DNA from 3 places in the Pseudomonas sp. F1_0610 genome. Region 3 is predicted to be linked to each of the others. Evidence: predicted binding sites of a transcription regulator. Region 3 holds the regulator's gene; each other region holds the start of a gene.
The links. Region 3 encodes sigma-54, which starts transcription at its own class of promoters, with help from an activator protein. Its sites were predicted from a motif close to ANTGGCATNNANNTTGCTNT; they were not measured.
Positions count from the first base shown of each region.

Region 1: a site for sigma-54 is predicted at 3,085-3,104, ahead of glnA (type I glutamate--ammonia ligase). Genes of this name have one in related genera too.
Region 2: a site for sigma-54 is predicted at 2,410-2,429, ahead of glnK (P-II family nitrogen regulator). Genes of this name have one in related genera too.

Region 1 covers NZ_JAZDRH010000004.1:144,170-148,994, reverse strand. Annotated here, with positions in the region: gene glnL (nitrogen regulation protein NR(II)) at 1-254, opposite strand, end outside; gene VQ643_RS04030 (NAD(P)/FAD-dependent oxidoreductase) at 318-1,622, opposite strand; gene VQ643_RS04025 (DUF4124 domain-containing protein) at 1,642-2,328, opposite strand; gene VQ643_RS04020 (DUF4124 domain-containing protein) at 2,333-2,863, opposite strand; gene glnA (type I glutamate--ammonia ligase) at 3,202-4,602, shown strand; gene VQ643_RS04010 (DUF1287 domain-containing protein) at 4,664-4,825, shown strand, end outside.
Region 2 covers NZ_JAZDRH010000023.1:17,727-22,551, forward strand. Annotated here, with positions in the region: gene VQ643_RS12245 (hypothetical protein) at 1-255, opposite strand, end outside; gene VQ643_RS12250 (ammonium transporter) at 542-1,852, opposite strand; gene glnK (P-II family nitrogen regulator) at 1,926-2,264, opposite strand; gene VQ643_RS12260 (glutathione S-transferase family protein) at 2,600-3,229, shown strand; gene VQ643_RS12265 (accessory factor UbiK family protein) at 3,242-3,496, shown strand; gene VQ643_RS12270 (FKBP-type peptidyl-prolyl cis-trans isomerase) at 3,562-3,999, opposite strand; gene VQ643_RS12275 (YifB family Mg chelatase-like AAA ATPase) at 4,094-4,825, shown strand, end outside.
Region 3 covers NZ_JAZDRH010000013.1:25,709-30,533, forward strand. Annotated here, with positions in the region: gene rapZ (RNase adapter RapZ) at 1-307, opposite strand, end outside; gene ptsN (PTS IIA-like nitrogen regulatory protein PtsN) at 320-802, opposite strand; gene hpf (ribosome hibernation-promoting factor, HPF/YfiA family) at 812-1,120, opposite strand; gene VQ643_RS08830 (RNA polymerase factor sigma-54) at 1,197-2,630, opposite strand; gene lptB (LPS export ABC transporter ATP-binding protein) at 2,773-3,498, opposite strand; gene lptA (lipopolysaccharide transport periplasmic protein LptA) at 3,504-4,031, opposite strand; gene lptC (LPS export ABC transporter periplasmic protein LptC) at 4,018-4,605, opposite strand; gene VQ643_RS08850 (KdsC family phosphatase) at 4,620-4,825, opposite strand, start outside.

The DNA.
Region 1 (4,825 bases), on a different contig from region 3:
AAAGGCGTATGCAAAATAGCCTCACGGCGTATCACTGCATTGCCTTCTGAATAGGCTTGCTGAAAGTCATCAAGAGATAAGGGGTTGCTGACAAATAACAGATTGATAGCTTGCCCAACACAGCGCGATTTGCTGGTTTCTAAAAGCATTTCTGCAGCAAGGTTCATATAGGCAATGTCTAAGGTACTGGTTGTGAGCAGTACAGCTGTACTTAGGTTCTCTAAGAGCAGAAGAGGATGCGGAACATTTTGCATAAATAAACCTCGCGTTTAGCCATAACAAAGCCAATGCAAAAAGTGCGCCAGATTATGAATAACTTAGCTAAGTTTATCGCGAATGGCCCATGTGTGCAGTGCTAACTGGCCGGCAATATGTTTCATCCATGCTGGTGCTGGGATTGATAGATGCTTTAATGCACCAAAATGATCCAGCTTACGCCTATCGCCTAAGATAGCCTCAGCTACTGCTTGACCGGCAAGCCCAGCAAGGGCAACACCATGGCCAGAATAACCTTGCATAAAATATAGATTTTTTGCCAATGCACCAAAATGGGGCACTTGATTAACTGTGCAATCGATATAGCCACTCCAGCTGTAATCGAACTGAAGGCAGCTCAACTGTGGAAAAACTTGGCTAATTTTATGGCGCAGTGTTTTTTCAACCCATTTAGGATGGCTACTCCAGTAGTTACTTTCGCCACCAAAGAGCAAGCGCTGATCAGCAGTAATGTGAAAGTAGTCAACCAGATGATTACGGTCAGAAACACAGAAGTTTGCCGAGAGCAACTGAGTGGCTAAGTCCCCTAAAGGCTCACTTACTGCAATATTGCTACGGACAATCACTAGTTTTTTAAATAGCTGTTTAAAATAATGATTTTTAATAATGCCAGTATAGGCGTTAGTAGCTATCACCACATGCTTAGCTTGAATACAGGCATGGTCGGTGCTAACAAGCCAGTGATCTTGCTGCTGGGTTAAATCCTGCACAGGGCTGTGTTGATAAATCATAGCGCCGGCAGCCAATGCGGCGTCTGCCAAGCCTAAACAGTAGTTAAGTGGCTGTAGATAGCCTGAACGAGGATCAACGAGTGCGCCAATATAATAGGCTGACTGGATGTGTGCACGGGTTTGCTCTATATCCCATAAATCGTACTGATTAAAATCAAAATAGCGCTTTAGTAATTGCTGTTGATTAAATAGGTCTATAAGTTGTGCTGGAGTGCGTGCTGGCTGTACATAGCCGCGTTGCCAATGGCAGTTGATTTGATAGTCACGTACGCGTTGGTCTAGCAGTTCTACTGCATCTAAAGACAGCTGCCAGAGGTGCTTTGCAGCCGTGAGCCCCACCTGTTTAATTAAAGCAGGCATGCCACAGCTATAGCCTATTAATACTTCGCCACCGTTGCGTCCAGAGGCTCCAAAGCCAACTTGGGCTGCTTCGACAATAGCTACTGTTTGCCCAGCTTTGGCTAGCTCAAGAGCTGTAGATAAACCACTAAAGCCAGCACCAATAACACAGCAGTCTACGGCTATATCTTGCCTAAGCTTATCCAACACTGGGGCAGCATTAGCCGTTGCTTGGTAATAAGTGGGTTCAAGGTTCCTATAGCTGGCATCTTGCATAGTTATAACCAAACAGATTTTAGTTAAACAGAGGCGCTAAAATACGACCCAGTAAAGGTGGCTTGTCGGGATCTTGCTTTGGTTTATCTTTTAATGGGCATTCTGGGCGTACGCCATATTCTTTGTATTTGCAAGGCGTTACTCGACGTTTATCAGCCAGTGTAATTTGTCTTAAGTGAAACGGCTGTGCAGGTGTGCGTTCAATAATTAAACCATGTTGGTCAATGATCTCCACCGCCAGCATGTGTGTGCCTCTGTCAACCTCTGGTAGGTTAAAAACAGGGCTACGGCTAGCAGTACTAACCATTTTTCCATCAAGAAAAACGCGATATTGGTGGTTGTTTTGCAGTTCTGGCTCTGTTGCAACCGTTACCAGCACATTACGATCATTCGCGCGTACAGTGCCGTCAGGTTCAGGTGAAAGGATGCGTAAGAGATAACGTGGGTTTTCTTGCACAACGCCAGCAGCTGGGGCTACTTGGGCTTGTACTGCATTGGCGTTAAGAGGCAAGCTGGGCGGTGCAGTATTTGTGCTGTTAGCTACCGGCGCTGCTTTACGAGGTGCGAGTTGCACCTTTTCGGTAGGTTGCCCCTTAGGTGGCGAATCGGTAAAAACACGGTCACCATATTCATCAATATAGGTATACACCTGCGCCCAAGTAGGCACAGCAATAACTGTGAGTAAGAAACAAATAAATAGTCGCATAGGATTAACTCTTAGGTTTGTTTACATGCACTCGCTGTATAAACACAGTGACAGTATTTGAAGTCTGTACAACATGTTCACCGACAAGCGCCTGCACCGCCAGTTGATGCTCACCGCGATCTAACTCAGTAACAGACAAGCTGGTTGTATTAACGGGTGCACCATAGGGTTCACCATCTACGAGCAACTGCAAACTAATAGTGGGCGGTAAAGGAGGTACAGTGGTGACATTAAAAGAAAAACTACCATTGTTAGCGCGAATAGCATCTTCTGTTGGCAAGCTGCCAATTTCAAAGACAGAAAAAGTATTACCAGGCGCTAAGTTTTTATCATCTGGATTATTATTGGTTGTGTTTACTGGCTTATCAGGGGCTGGGATGCTGTTAATAGGGGCTACTTCAACTTGTTCCACTTTAGCATCTGGGGGGAGTTTGTCGGTAAACACAGTATTGCCTTGAGCATCTTTATAGCGATAAATCTGAGCGGTCGCTGGCAGGCTTATGGCCAATAATAAACAAAGCGATAATTTGCGCATAATGCTCTCCTGAGTTAATAGGCTATTTTATAACAGGATAGCGTTAATAATGCAGTTTGATGAGTCAGAATATCCAACCTAGATCAATTTTTTACTGTGAAAGCACCAAAATAGTGCATAGAAAATTTTTATAGCACAACAATGATGCAATTTACTGGAAACTAAAAGCTACAACAGTCACAATAGTACGCCGATTTACCTAACTGCACTGGCTTTCTTAAACTGGCATGGAACTTGCGTTAACCAGTTTAGGATTCAGCGAGTGCTACGCTCGGAACCTGTCTAACCGGGCACGGCTTAATGCCCTACTTAATTCCTGGAGACTCCTGGAGAACAAGATGTCAAAGTCCATCGAACTAATTAATGAACATAATGCCAAGTGGATTGATTTGCGCTTCACTGATATGCGCGGTCAACAGCACCACATCACTATGCCTGCTCGTGATGCCGATGAGGATTTTTTTGAGCAGGGTAAAATGTTCGATGGTTCTTCTATCGTAGGATGGAAAGGCATTGAAGCCTCAGACATGATCCTACTGCCAGATGACAGTACTGCAGTAATGGATCCCTTCACAGAAGAACCTACGTTAATTCTAGTGTGTGATGTTATTGAACCTTCTACTATGCAAGGTTATGACCGCGATCCGCGTGCCATTGCTCGCCGTGCAGAAGAGTATCTAAAGTCCACTGGTATTGGTGATGCGGTATTTGTTGGCCCTGAACCTGAGTTTTTTATTTTTGATCAGGTACAGTTTAAGTCAGATATCTCTGGCTCTATGTTTAAAGTGTATGCTGAACAAGCCGCATGGAATGCAGATAAACGCGTTGATGGTGCTGGTAATGGCCATTATATTGGGGTTAAAGGTGGCTACCTGCCAACACCACCGCAAGATCGTGATTATGAGCTGCGTGCAGCTATGTGCAATGCGCTTGAAGAACTAGGCCAGCAGGTTGAAATTCATCACCATGAAGTGGCGGCAGGGCAAAATGAAATTGGCGTTAAATTTAACACCCTCGTAGCCAAAGCCGATGAAGTACAAGCCCTTAAATATGTAGTGCATAATGTGGCAGAAGCCTATGGCCGCACAGCAACTTTTATGCCTAAGCCTATTTATGGTGATAACGGCTCTGGCATGCATGTGCACTTGTCAATTGCGCAAAATGGCAAAAATACCTTCTCAGGTGAAGGCTATGCTGGCCTTTCTGATAATGCCTTGTACTTTATTGGCGGTATTATCAAGCATGGTAAAGCACTAAACGCGTTAACCAACCCCTCAACTAACTCTTACAAACGTTTAGTACCGGGCTTTGAAGCGCCTGTTATGCTGGCGTATTCAGCGCGTAACCGCTCGGCTTCAATTCGTATTCCATACGTTACCAGCCCAAAAGCCCGCCGAATTGAGGCACGCTTCCCTGATCCAGCCGCCAATCCATACTTAGCCTTTTCTGCGTTATTAATGGCAGGTCTTGATGGTATTCAAAACCGTATTCACCCAGGCGATGCTGCAGATAAAAACCTGTACGATTTACCGCCAGAAGAAAGCAAAAATATCCCACAGGTGTGTGGCAGCTTAAAAGAAGCGCTTGAAGCTTTAGACGCTGATCGTGAGTTCTTATTACGTGGCGGGGTATTCTCCAATGAGTTCCTTGATGCCTTTATTGAGGTGAAAAAAGCAGAAGAACTTAAAGTGCGTACATTTGTCCATCCATTAGAATATGACTTGTACTACAGCTGCTAAGTAGTACTAACAACAAAGAAAGGCGTTTTAAACGCCTTTCTTTTTATCTACAGGTGGGGTTATGCGCAAAATAATAATAGCTTTTGGCGTATTAGTAGTTAGCAATAGTGGCTTTGCTTTTACGGCAGCAGATGTGGCTAATTCAGCTAGCAGTATTGAAAGTCGCTTTGTATTTTATGACTCTGCTTACCAAAAAATTCCTTACCCTAATGGTGATGTAGCT
Region 2 (4,825 bases), on a different contig from region 3:
GCGCGCTAAAAACGCTTCCATCGCCTTAGCCAACTCATCACGCTCTTTTTGTTTTGCTTCTACTGAGGGTAGCGCTTCCTCATCAATAGTACGGCTTTTGCTACTACGACTTGAAGCACTGCTGACTACAACTTCATCGTCATCACCGTCATCTGCAGCCGCTACTTCTTCCTCCTCAGCAACACTTTCTAAAGACTCCGTCTCATCATCTTCAGTAATGTCTAAGTCATCTTGGTCTAAATCGTCATCGATCATAGATATAAAACCTCTACTGTGAATAAATCATTTTAAGCATCCACTATTCTCTATTTGTCACTTAGCAGCCTAAAGCCTGCAAGTTAAGCTGTTCTAGTCTCATAAAAGGGAATAGATCTCTGGATGGCGCGCATTCTAGTGCGAGTGCGCAAAAATAACCATGCTTAAAACACTCGATCTTTATGCGTTGAATAATGCAAGAAAGTGCAAGCGAAAAAAAGCATATATCACGAAAAAATGAGGGCGTTTTTATACAAAAAACACCCTCAAACAGTTTATTCAATAACTATAGGTTATATCCGCGTTCATTATGTTCAGCAAGATCTAAACCTTGTTCTTCAACTTCTCGTGTCACACGCAGACCTATTGTTTTATCAATGATTTTTAGCAACAAGAAGCTGATTAACCCACCATAAACTACAGTTACAGCGATACTTAAAAACTGCACCCACACTTGATGCGCAATATCTGTCACATCTCCGAAGCCACCCAAAAGCGGAGAGGCAAATACCCCAGTTAGTAAGGCGCCAACAATACCGCCTACGCCGTGTACACCAAACACATCTAACGTATCGTCATAACCTAGTCGGCGCTTCATAGCCGTCGCTGTCACAAAGCAGATCAAACCTGAAGCCACACCAATTACAATAGCGCCCATAGGTCCTGCCGTTCCTGCTGCTGGTGTGATAGCTACTAAGCCCGCAATAGCCCCAGAAGCTGCACCTAATGCACTTGGCTTACCATGCACCCACCATTCAACAAAGATCCAAGCTAACACCGCGCTAGCGGTTGCAATTTGTGTTACTAGCATAGCCATACCTGCAGCGCCATCGGCAGCTGCGGCTGAGCCGGCATTAAAGCCAAACCAGCCAATCCATAGCATTGCAGCTCCCACCAAGGTATACCCCAAATTATGTGGTGCCATGCGAGCTACCGGATAACCCAGGCGCTTACCTACCACTAGGCAAGCCACTAAGCCTGCAATACCAGCATTAATATGTACTACTGTACCACCTGCAAAATCTATCACTCCCCATGCATCCATTAATGCGCCATCGCCACCCCACACCATATGAGCAATAGGCAAATACACTAAGGTAAACCAAAAGCCCATAAACAGCAGCATAGCTGAGAACTTCATGCGCTCTGCAAAGGCTCCAACAATTAATGCTGGGGTTAAAATCGCAAAGGTCATTTGAAACACAATAAACACTGACTCAGGAAAAGTACCCGTCAAGCTATCTAAGGTTAATTGCTTTAAAAACACATTTTCAAAAGAGCCAATAAAGCTATGCAGATTGACTACACCTTCCTGCATACCTGTTGTATCAAAGGCTAGGCTATAACCATAAATAATCCAGAGCAGACTGATTACAGCAGTAATACAAAAACACTGCATCATCACAGAAAGCACATTTTTAGCGCGCACCATTCCTGAATAAAACAATGCTAAGCCTGGAATAGTCATAAAAAGAACTAAGGCGGTTGCAGTTAACATCCATGCAGTATCACCGCTATTTAACTCGGTTTGCGCAAATGCAAAAGAAGGAAACATAGACAATAGGGCAGCAGGCCCTGCTAATTTTAGCAAAGTCATAAAAGTTACTCCTGGGGCGAGTAAAAAATTCGGGTTTTCTAATGCGCAGTAAGGCGGTATGCCTTAGCTGTTATTAAATGGCATCGGTGCCGGTTTCACCTGTGCGGATACGAATTGCCTGTTCAAGGCTAACCACAAAGATTTTGCCGTCACCGATTTTTCCGGTATTAGCCGCTTTGCTAATAGCCTCAATCACGTGATCTAATTGCGAAGCTGCAATAGCAACTTCAATTTTGACTTTTGGTAGGAAATCAACAACATATTCGGCACCACGATATAATTCAGTGTGCCCTTTTTGACGACCAAAGCCTTTTACTTCAGTAACGGTGATACCTTGCACGCCAATTTCTGATAGCGCTTCACGTACATCGTCTAATTTAAAAGGTTTAATAATGGCTGTTACTAGCTTCATGAAACATCTCCCGTTTACGGTGGCCTCGCCCCAGGATTGCGAACCCGAGGCTAAGTCTAAGGGTAGCGCTAAGATTTGTAACGCCTCTTATGCAAATTTCGTTGATTAATACGACGAAAAACAAACATAACAAGCTAATTAAGATAAAGCACAAAGCTTGCCAACTTTTAAAAATCATTAATTTTCAATAAGTTACATATTTTAAAAACTGCTATTAAAAAGAACTACAAAAGATTACTTGCACTAAATACGTGCAATGCACCATTTTGACCCTATCACTTTATGCTAAACTGCAAGCTGCATTTTTAACTGATGTACCTATAGGTACTCCTGCTATGTATTCTCTGTGGATTGCAAACAAAAACTATTCCTCATGGTCATTACGCCCATGGCTACTACTAAAAGCACTAGATGTTCCCTTTAAGGAAAATCAAGCTTTTTTCAATGATGGCGCTACTAGTTATAGCCAGTTTCGCCAATTCTCTCCCACCGGCTTAGTGCCTTGCTTAATTGACCACAGCACTGTTATTTGGGATTCATTAGCTATCTGTGAATATATTGCTGAGGACTTTCCTAATGCTTGGCCAGCAGATCGAGTAGCGCGTGCTTGGGCCCGTAGTGCCTGTGCAGAAATGCATTCAAGTTTTCTCGCACTACGCGCTCAGTGCCCAATGAATTGCAACCTGCGCACTCAAGCAGACTTAACCAATAGCAGTTTGCAGCAAGACTTGCAGCGGTTAGAGGAGTTATGGTCTGAAGGCTTAGAGCGTTTTGGCGGCCCATGGCTGGCGGGAAAGTCTTTTAGCATTGTCGATGCTTTTTTTGCCCCTGTTGCCTTGCGCATTCAGAGTTATAATCTGCCTTTGTCAGAAAACTGTTATGCTTGGTATGAGCGCATACTGCATCGCCCTGCCACCCAAGCATGGCTTACTGCGGCTGCACATGAGCCTCAAATTAACCATTAAAAAGGATTGACTATGCTGCAACCTAAAGCCATTTTTGACGCTATTGGCACACAAGCGGTCCGCTTATTGAGCAACTCAGCATTACCAAAGGCAGAGTTAGAAGCTCAAATGAAAAGCCTACTGCAAGGTGCATTCAATAAGCTAGACTTGGTTAGCCGTGAAGAGTTTGATGCTCAAGTGGCTGTATTAGCACGCACACGTTCGCGTTTAGAAGCACTAGAAGCTAAAGTGCTCGAGTTAGAGCAGCAGCTACAAAGTACTAAATAACACAGCACTATATCTATCCACTCACACCCCTGAGTGGATAGTGCATCTCTTTCGCAGCTGGCCCCTTATGGCTCAATCGCCAGTAGCTGTACTTCAAAAACTAAAGTGCTGTTTGGGCCAATCCACTTATTAATAGCTTCAGCTCCATAGGCATATTCTGCAGGTGTCACTAACTTAATTTTGCTACCAACTTGCACTAAAGGTAGCACTTGTTGATAAGCTTGAATAAGTTTATTTAGGCGAAAAACGGCGGGCTCTCCACGCGTAATTGAGCTATCAAAAATATCACCAGTTATAGTGCTGCCTTGATAATGACAACGAATACTATCAGTTACTTTAGGATAGTCTCCATTACCTTGCACTAGCACTTGATAGGCTACACCAGTTTCTAGCACCACCACATTGGTTTGCTGCTTAAATTGCGCTAAAAACTCAGCACCTTGCTGTGCATTGAGTCTTGCTTGTGCTTCACGCTTTTTCTTGAGCAGCTCTGCAACGCTCATAAGTACTCCTGTAAAAATCAGCGCACTTTATGCAGCAAAGCCTAATAAAGCAACTAATCTTTAACTAACTATTGTTTGTATAAGGAGTGTTGCTATGTCGCTTGCTTGCGTATTTAGCCGTGCTCAAATTGGCGTAGAAGCCCCATTAGTTAATGTTGAAGTCCATCTGAGCAACGGCCTTCCCTCGTTTACTTTAGTCGGTTTACCTGAAACAGCAGTCCGTGAAAGCAAAGATCGGGTACGCAGCGCTTTAATGACCTGCGGTTTAGAGTTTCCTAGACAACGCATTACACTAAACTTAGCCCCTGCCGATCTCCCTAAAGAAGGGGGTCGCTTTGATTTAGCTATTGCACTAGGCTTGCTAGCCGCCAGTGGGCAAGTGGCTACACAATTGTTAGATAACCTTGAATGTTTAGGTGAGCTCAGTTTATCTGGAGAAATTCGCCCAGTAAAAGGAGTGCTGCCAGCTGCGCTAGCGGCTAGAGATGCCCAACGTGCACTTATTGTTCCCACTGCTAACGCTGAAGAAGCTAGCCTAGCCTCTGGTTTGACTGTGTATGCAATAGGCCATCTGCAGGAGCTTATTGCTCACTTTAGTGGGCAAAATACTTTACAAGTTTATCAAGCCACAGGTTTGTTTAATCAAAAAATTAATTATCCTGATTTATCTGAAGTCCAAGGGCAGCAGGCAGCTAAACGCGCCTTAATTGTTGCCGCTGCTGGGCGCCATAATCTTCTTATGTGCGGCCCTCCAGGAACTGGCAAAACCTTATTGGCAAGCCGCCTTCCAGGGTTACTCCCAGAACTAAATGAAAAGCATGCATTA
Region 3 (4,825 bases):
CTGAAAAACGCTTGAGTAAGGTTTTGTCATCAGCATCAAGATAGAGAATTTGACAATCAATATTGCGCTCGCGGACTGTTTGCAGCAAAGCTGGAAATTGTGCTAGCTGATTAGGCATATTACGAGCATCAATAGATACCGCAACCAGCGGATGCAACAGCTCTGCTGAGAGCAAGGTGCGCTCAGCAAGCTGGGGCAGCAATAAAGCGGGAAGATTATCTATACAATAAAAATCGTTATCTTCAAGTACATCAAGCGCTGTGCTCTTGCCTGAACCAGAACGTCCACTAACGATAATTAATCGCATGTGATCCTCAAGTTAGTCTGCATTGTGTAGCTGTGGTGCAGGTTGTGCATTAATAACAGCTTTATAGAGGGCTTCGCTGTTAGTGGCTTGGCGTAATTGCTCTAAAGTAGTTGGTTTTTCTAAAATAGTAGCAATTTGCCTTAACAGCTCTAAATGCTCGTCTGTAGCTTCTTCTGGTACTAAAAGTACAAAAAGTAAGTCTACGGGCTCTCCATCAATTGAATCGAAGTCAATGGGTGTTTCTAGATGAAGTACTGCACTAATAGGTGAAGTACAGCCTGGCATGCGGCAATGAGGAATAGCTATTCCGTTACCAAAGCCAGTAGAGCCTAAGCGTTCGCGGGCAATTAAGTTTTCAAACAAGGCATCCTCATCGATATCGCTTTGATCGTTAGCGACAAGGTGTGCAATTTGTTCTAAAACGCGTTTTTTACTGCCACCCAGCGCGTTGACTAGGCAACGGCTGGGGGTCAGGATTTGTTCTATTGAAATCATTGTTTAGTATCAGCGGTCGAGAACGCCTTTTTGTCGATCTAACAATTTCTCTTTATGTTTAATCAACTGGCGATCGAGTTTATCAACTAATAAGTCTATTGCAGCATACATATCTTCATGTTCAGCATTGCCTACAATATCTCCACCAGCAATAAGCAAGGTTGCATCTACTTTTTGCTTAAGCTTTTCTACACTGAGAATCACATTAGCACTGGTGATCTTATCGTAATGCCGCTCTAGTTTAGCAAATTTCTCGCTAACATAGTCACGTAAGGCATCAGTAACTTCTAATTGGTGTCCGGTAATGTTGACTTGCATACTGCTCTCCTTAATCAACCCAATCAAAATACAAGCGATTTGCTGTATTTCTAGGCTAGTTTACCCATAGTTACACTTATAAACGTTGCTTACGCTCACTAGACGATAAGATTCCTAAGGATTCTCTATACTTAGCAATGGTGCGTCTAGCCACTTGAATACCTTGTTCCTCTAGTAAATCAACAATTTTGCTATCACTCAAGGGTTTTTTGGGATCTTCTTTTTCAACCAGCTTACGAATTAGAGCACGAATAGCAGTTGATGAAAATTCACCACCTTCGGCTGTATTAACGTGACTAGAAAAGAAATACTTTAGTTCAAAAATCCCTCGAGGAGTATGCATATACTTTTGGGTAGTAGCGCGTGAAATGGTAGATTCGTGCATGCCAAGTTGTTCGGCAACTTCTGCTAACACAAGAGGTTTCATCGCCTCTGGGCCTTCTTCAAAGAAGCCTTTTTGCACGTTTAAAATAGTTGTGGCTACTTTGAGTAGTGTTTCACTTCGACTTTGTAAGCTCTTAATAAACCATTTTGCCTCTTGCAGCTGATTGCGCATATAGAGGTTGTCATCGCTTTGATCTGCTCTTTGGATAAAGCTTTGGTAATAACTATTTATGTTGAGTTTAGGCATTACTTCAGGGTTAAGTTCTACCAGCCAGCGGCTCTTTTCTTTACGCACAATAATATCTGGAATGATATAGGTTGCTTCTTCTCCACCGATAGAGGCACCAGGTTTTGGATCAAGCGTTTTAATTAATCGCGTAATAGCACTTAACTCATCCATATTAATTTTTAGACGGCGTAAAACTAAACTAAAGTCTTTTCCGCCTAGTTGATCTAAAAACTGTGTGCAGAGTTTTTTAGCCTGTGCTAGATAAGCAGTGTCTTCAGGTAATTGGTTTAATTGTAGTAATAGGCATTCACTGAGATTGCGGGCTGCTACGCCAGTTGGCTCAAAGTGTTGTATGCGATGTAATACAACCTGCACTTCATCTAGCTCAATACCTAGCTCAGGCGCAAAGCTGGCGCAAATATCTTCTAAAGGTTCGCGTAAGTAGCCGTCCGCGTCTAATGCGTCTATTAAGGTGGTAGCAATAAGGCGGTCGATATCGGTCATGGGCGCTAAATTAAGCTGCCAAAGTAGATGATCGTAAAGATCAGGAATGGCGGCTGTAGTTGCACCATAATCCCAGTCTTCGCTAGCTACAGGTAAATTGCTGGCGCTGGTTTGGTAGATATCTTCCCAAGCAGTGTCTATCGGTAGATTTTCAGGAATTTGCTCAGACCATGGGTTTTCATCTTGACGGTCAAGCTCTGCTTTATTGGTGTTATCTTTTATTTCAATACTATTGCTGGCATCTTCTAGCTCTAGCATTGGGTTTGACTCTAATGCTTGCTGAATTTCAGTTTGTAAGTCCAAGCTTGAAAGTTGAAGCAAACGAATAGCCTGCTGCAACTGAGGCGTCATGCTCAGTTGTTGGCCCAATTTGAGGACAAGCGAGGCTTTCATAGATAAATCAAAACTCCAAATAAAATAGCTGTGAACACTGTAGCAAATTTTATGCCTGAATTTTTGATCTTTGGCTAGTGTTGAGCGCTAAACTTTAGCACAAGAAGAAAAGTAGGCAGCTAAAGCCGCCTACAGAATATGACTAGAGACGGAATTCGTGCCCTAAGTAGACTTCTTTAACGGTTTCGTTGTTTAAAACAGTTTCAGAATCACCTTCTGCAATAATCTTACCGCTGTTAACAATATAGGCTTTTTCACAGATATCTAGTGTTTCGCGCACATTGTGATCAGTAATTAAAACGCCAATATTTTTACTTTTTAGATGATAAATAATCTGTTTAATATCACTAACAGAAATAGGATCGACACCGGCAAAAGGTTCATCAAGCAAGATAAATTTAGGGTTGGTAGCTAAGGCGCGTGCAATTTCAACACGACGGCGTTCACCACCGGATAGACTCATACCTAGGCTGTCGCGGATATGGGTAATGTTAAACTCTTTGAGTAAGCTTTCCATTTCTGCCATACGCTGCTCTTTTGAAAGTTCAGGGCGTATTTCTAGAATACTTAAAATATTTTCGCTAACCGTCATTTTGCGAAAAATAGAAGCTTCTTGAGGAAGATAGCCAACTCCAGACTTGGCTCGGCCATGCATAGGCAAAAACGTGATGTCTTGATCATCAATGCTGACGGTGCCATTATCTGAGCGTACTAAGCCTACTATCATATAAAAGCAGGTGGTTTTCCCAGCGCCATTTGGCCCAAGTAAACCTACAATCTGGCCACTTTCAATACGTATGCTGACATCATGAACTACAGTGCGCTTTTTATAGCTTTTGGCAAGGTGCTTGGCTGAAAGTACGCTCATAAGTATTAGTTACCTGATTCTTTCTTAGGCTGAATAATCATATCAATGCGTTTATTACCAGTGCCGGTATTGCCACCTAAGCTGCCTGCGTTAATGATTTGGCGTTTGGTGTCATAAACAATTTTCTCACCTTCAAAGGTATTACCTTGTTGGATGATTTTCCCATTACCAGTAATAACGACTCGGTCTTGGCTAACTAGATATTGAATTTGTTGCCCATAAGACTTAACCACTTCTTTGTCGACATCAGGTTTTTGCTCAAAGTAGGCAGGGCCACCATTAGAAGTAAAGGTGCGAATGCTGCCATCTGGGTTTTGTGTAATAGTGACAGTATTACCTTTTACAATCATGGTGCCTTGAGTCATGATTACATTGCCCTTGTAGACAGCAACGCGTTCTTTTTCATCAAGTTGACCTGTATCGGCCTGGATACGAATAGGTTGTTCACGGTCACTAGGCAGAGCTGTAGCTGTTAAGCTGCTCAATGTTAGGCTTAGTGCTAACAGCGTTTTATAATAATTAGCGAACTTCATGCTCACCTCGAACATTTGACAACAAGTTAACTTTGCCGTCATTAATAAATGCTTCCATTCCGATTGCAGTGGTTGTATCTAGGTTGGTTTCCATGCGCACGGATTCTTTAGTTTTTGCGATATTTTCATCAGGTATATAGGTGAGGCGCTGAGTTGTTAGTACGCTGTTCCGTTGTAGCTCGTCCATACGGCTAATTCGTACATTGTCAATTAACTCTACCTCTTTACCCGCTGGGCTTACTTCGCCCTTGTCACTAATAATATGCCAAGGTATATCACTCGTTTTGCGATACAAGGACATATTGGGTCTATCGACGTAAGAAATATCAGTTTCAAGTATATGATCTAGTTTTTTGGCTAGTAGTACATAACGTAAATGACCTTCTTCATTAAACTGAATGCTTTCTGAGTTTGTTACAAAAAAATCAATAGTTTGTGTAGCCATATTTTGATCAGAATTAGTTTTGCTATCACTTGACCAGTCAATGTAACCCAGTGCCGCTAATAACAGGGCAAACGGCAAAAAGAAAATAGTGTAGCGAATATAGTTGGGTAATGTGGAAAAATTGAGCATCTGTCCCATCGCTATTACAAATAAGAATTAAGTACGTTTTCCAATGATCCTTGAGCCGCCATAATAATTTGGCAAAACTCGCGTGCAGCACCTTCACCGCCTTTAGCTTGAGTGACATAGTCAGCATGGGCTTTAATGAAAGGCTCTGCATTAGCTACAGCAGCACCAAAGGCTACACGACGAATAACGGCCAAATCGGGTAAATCATCGCCTAGATAGG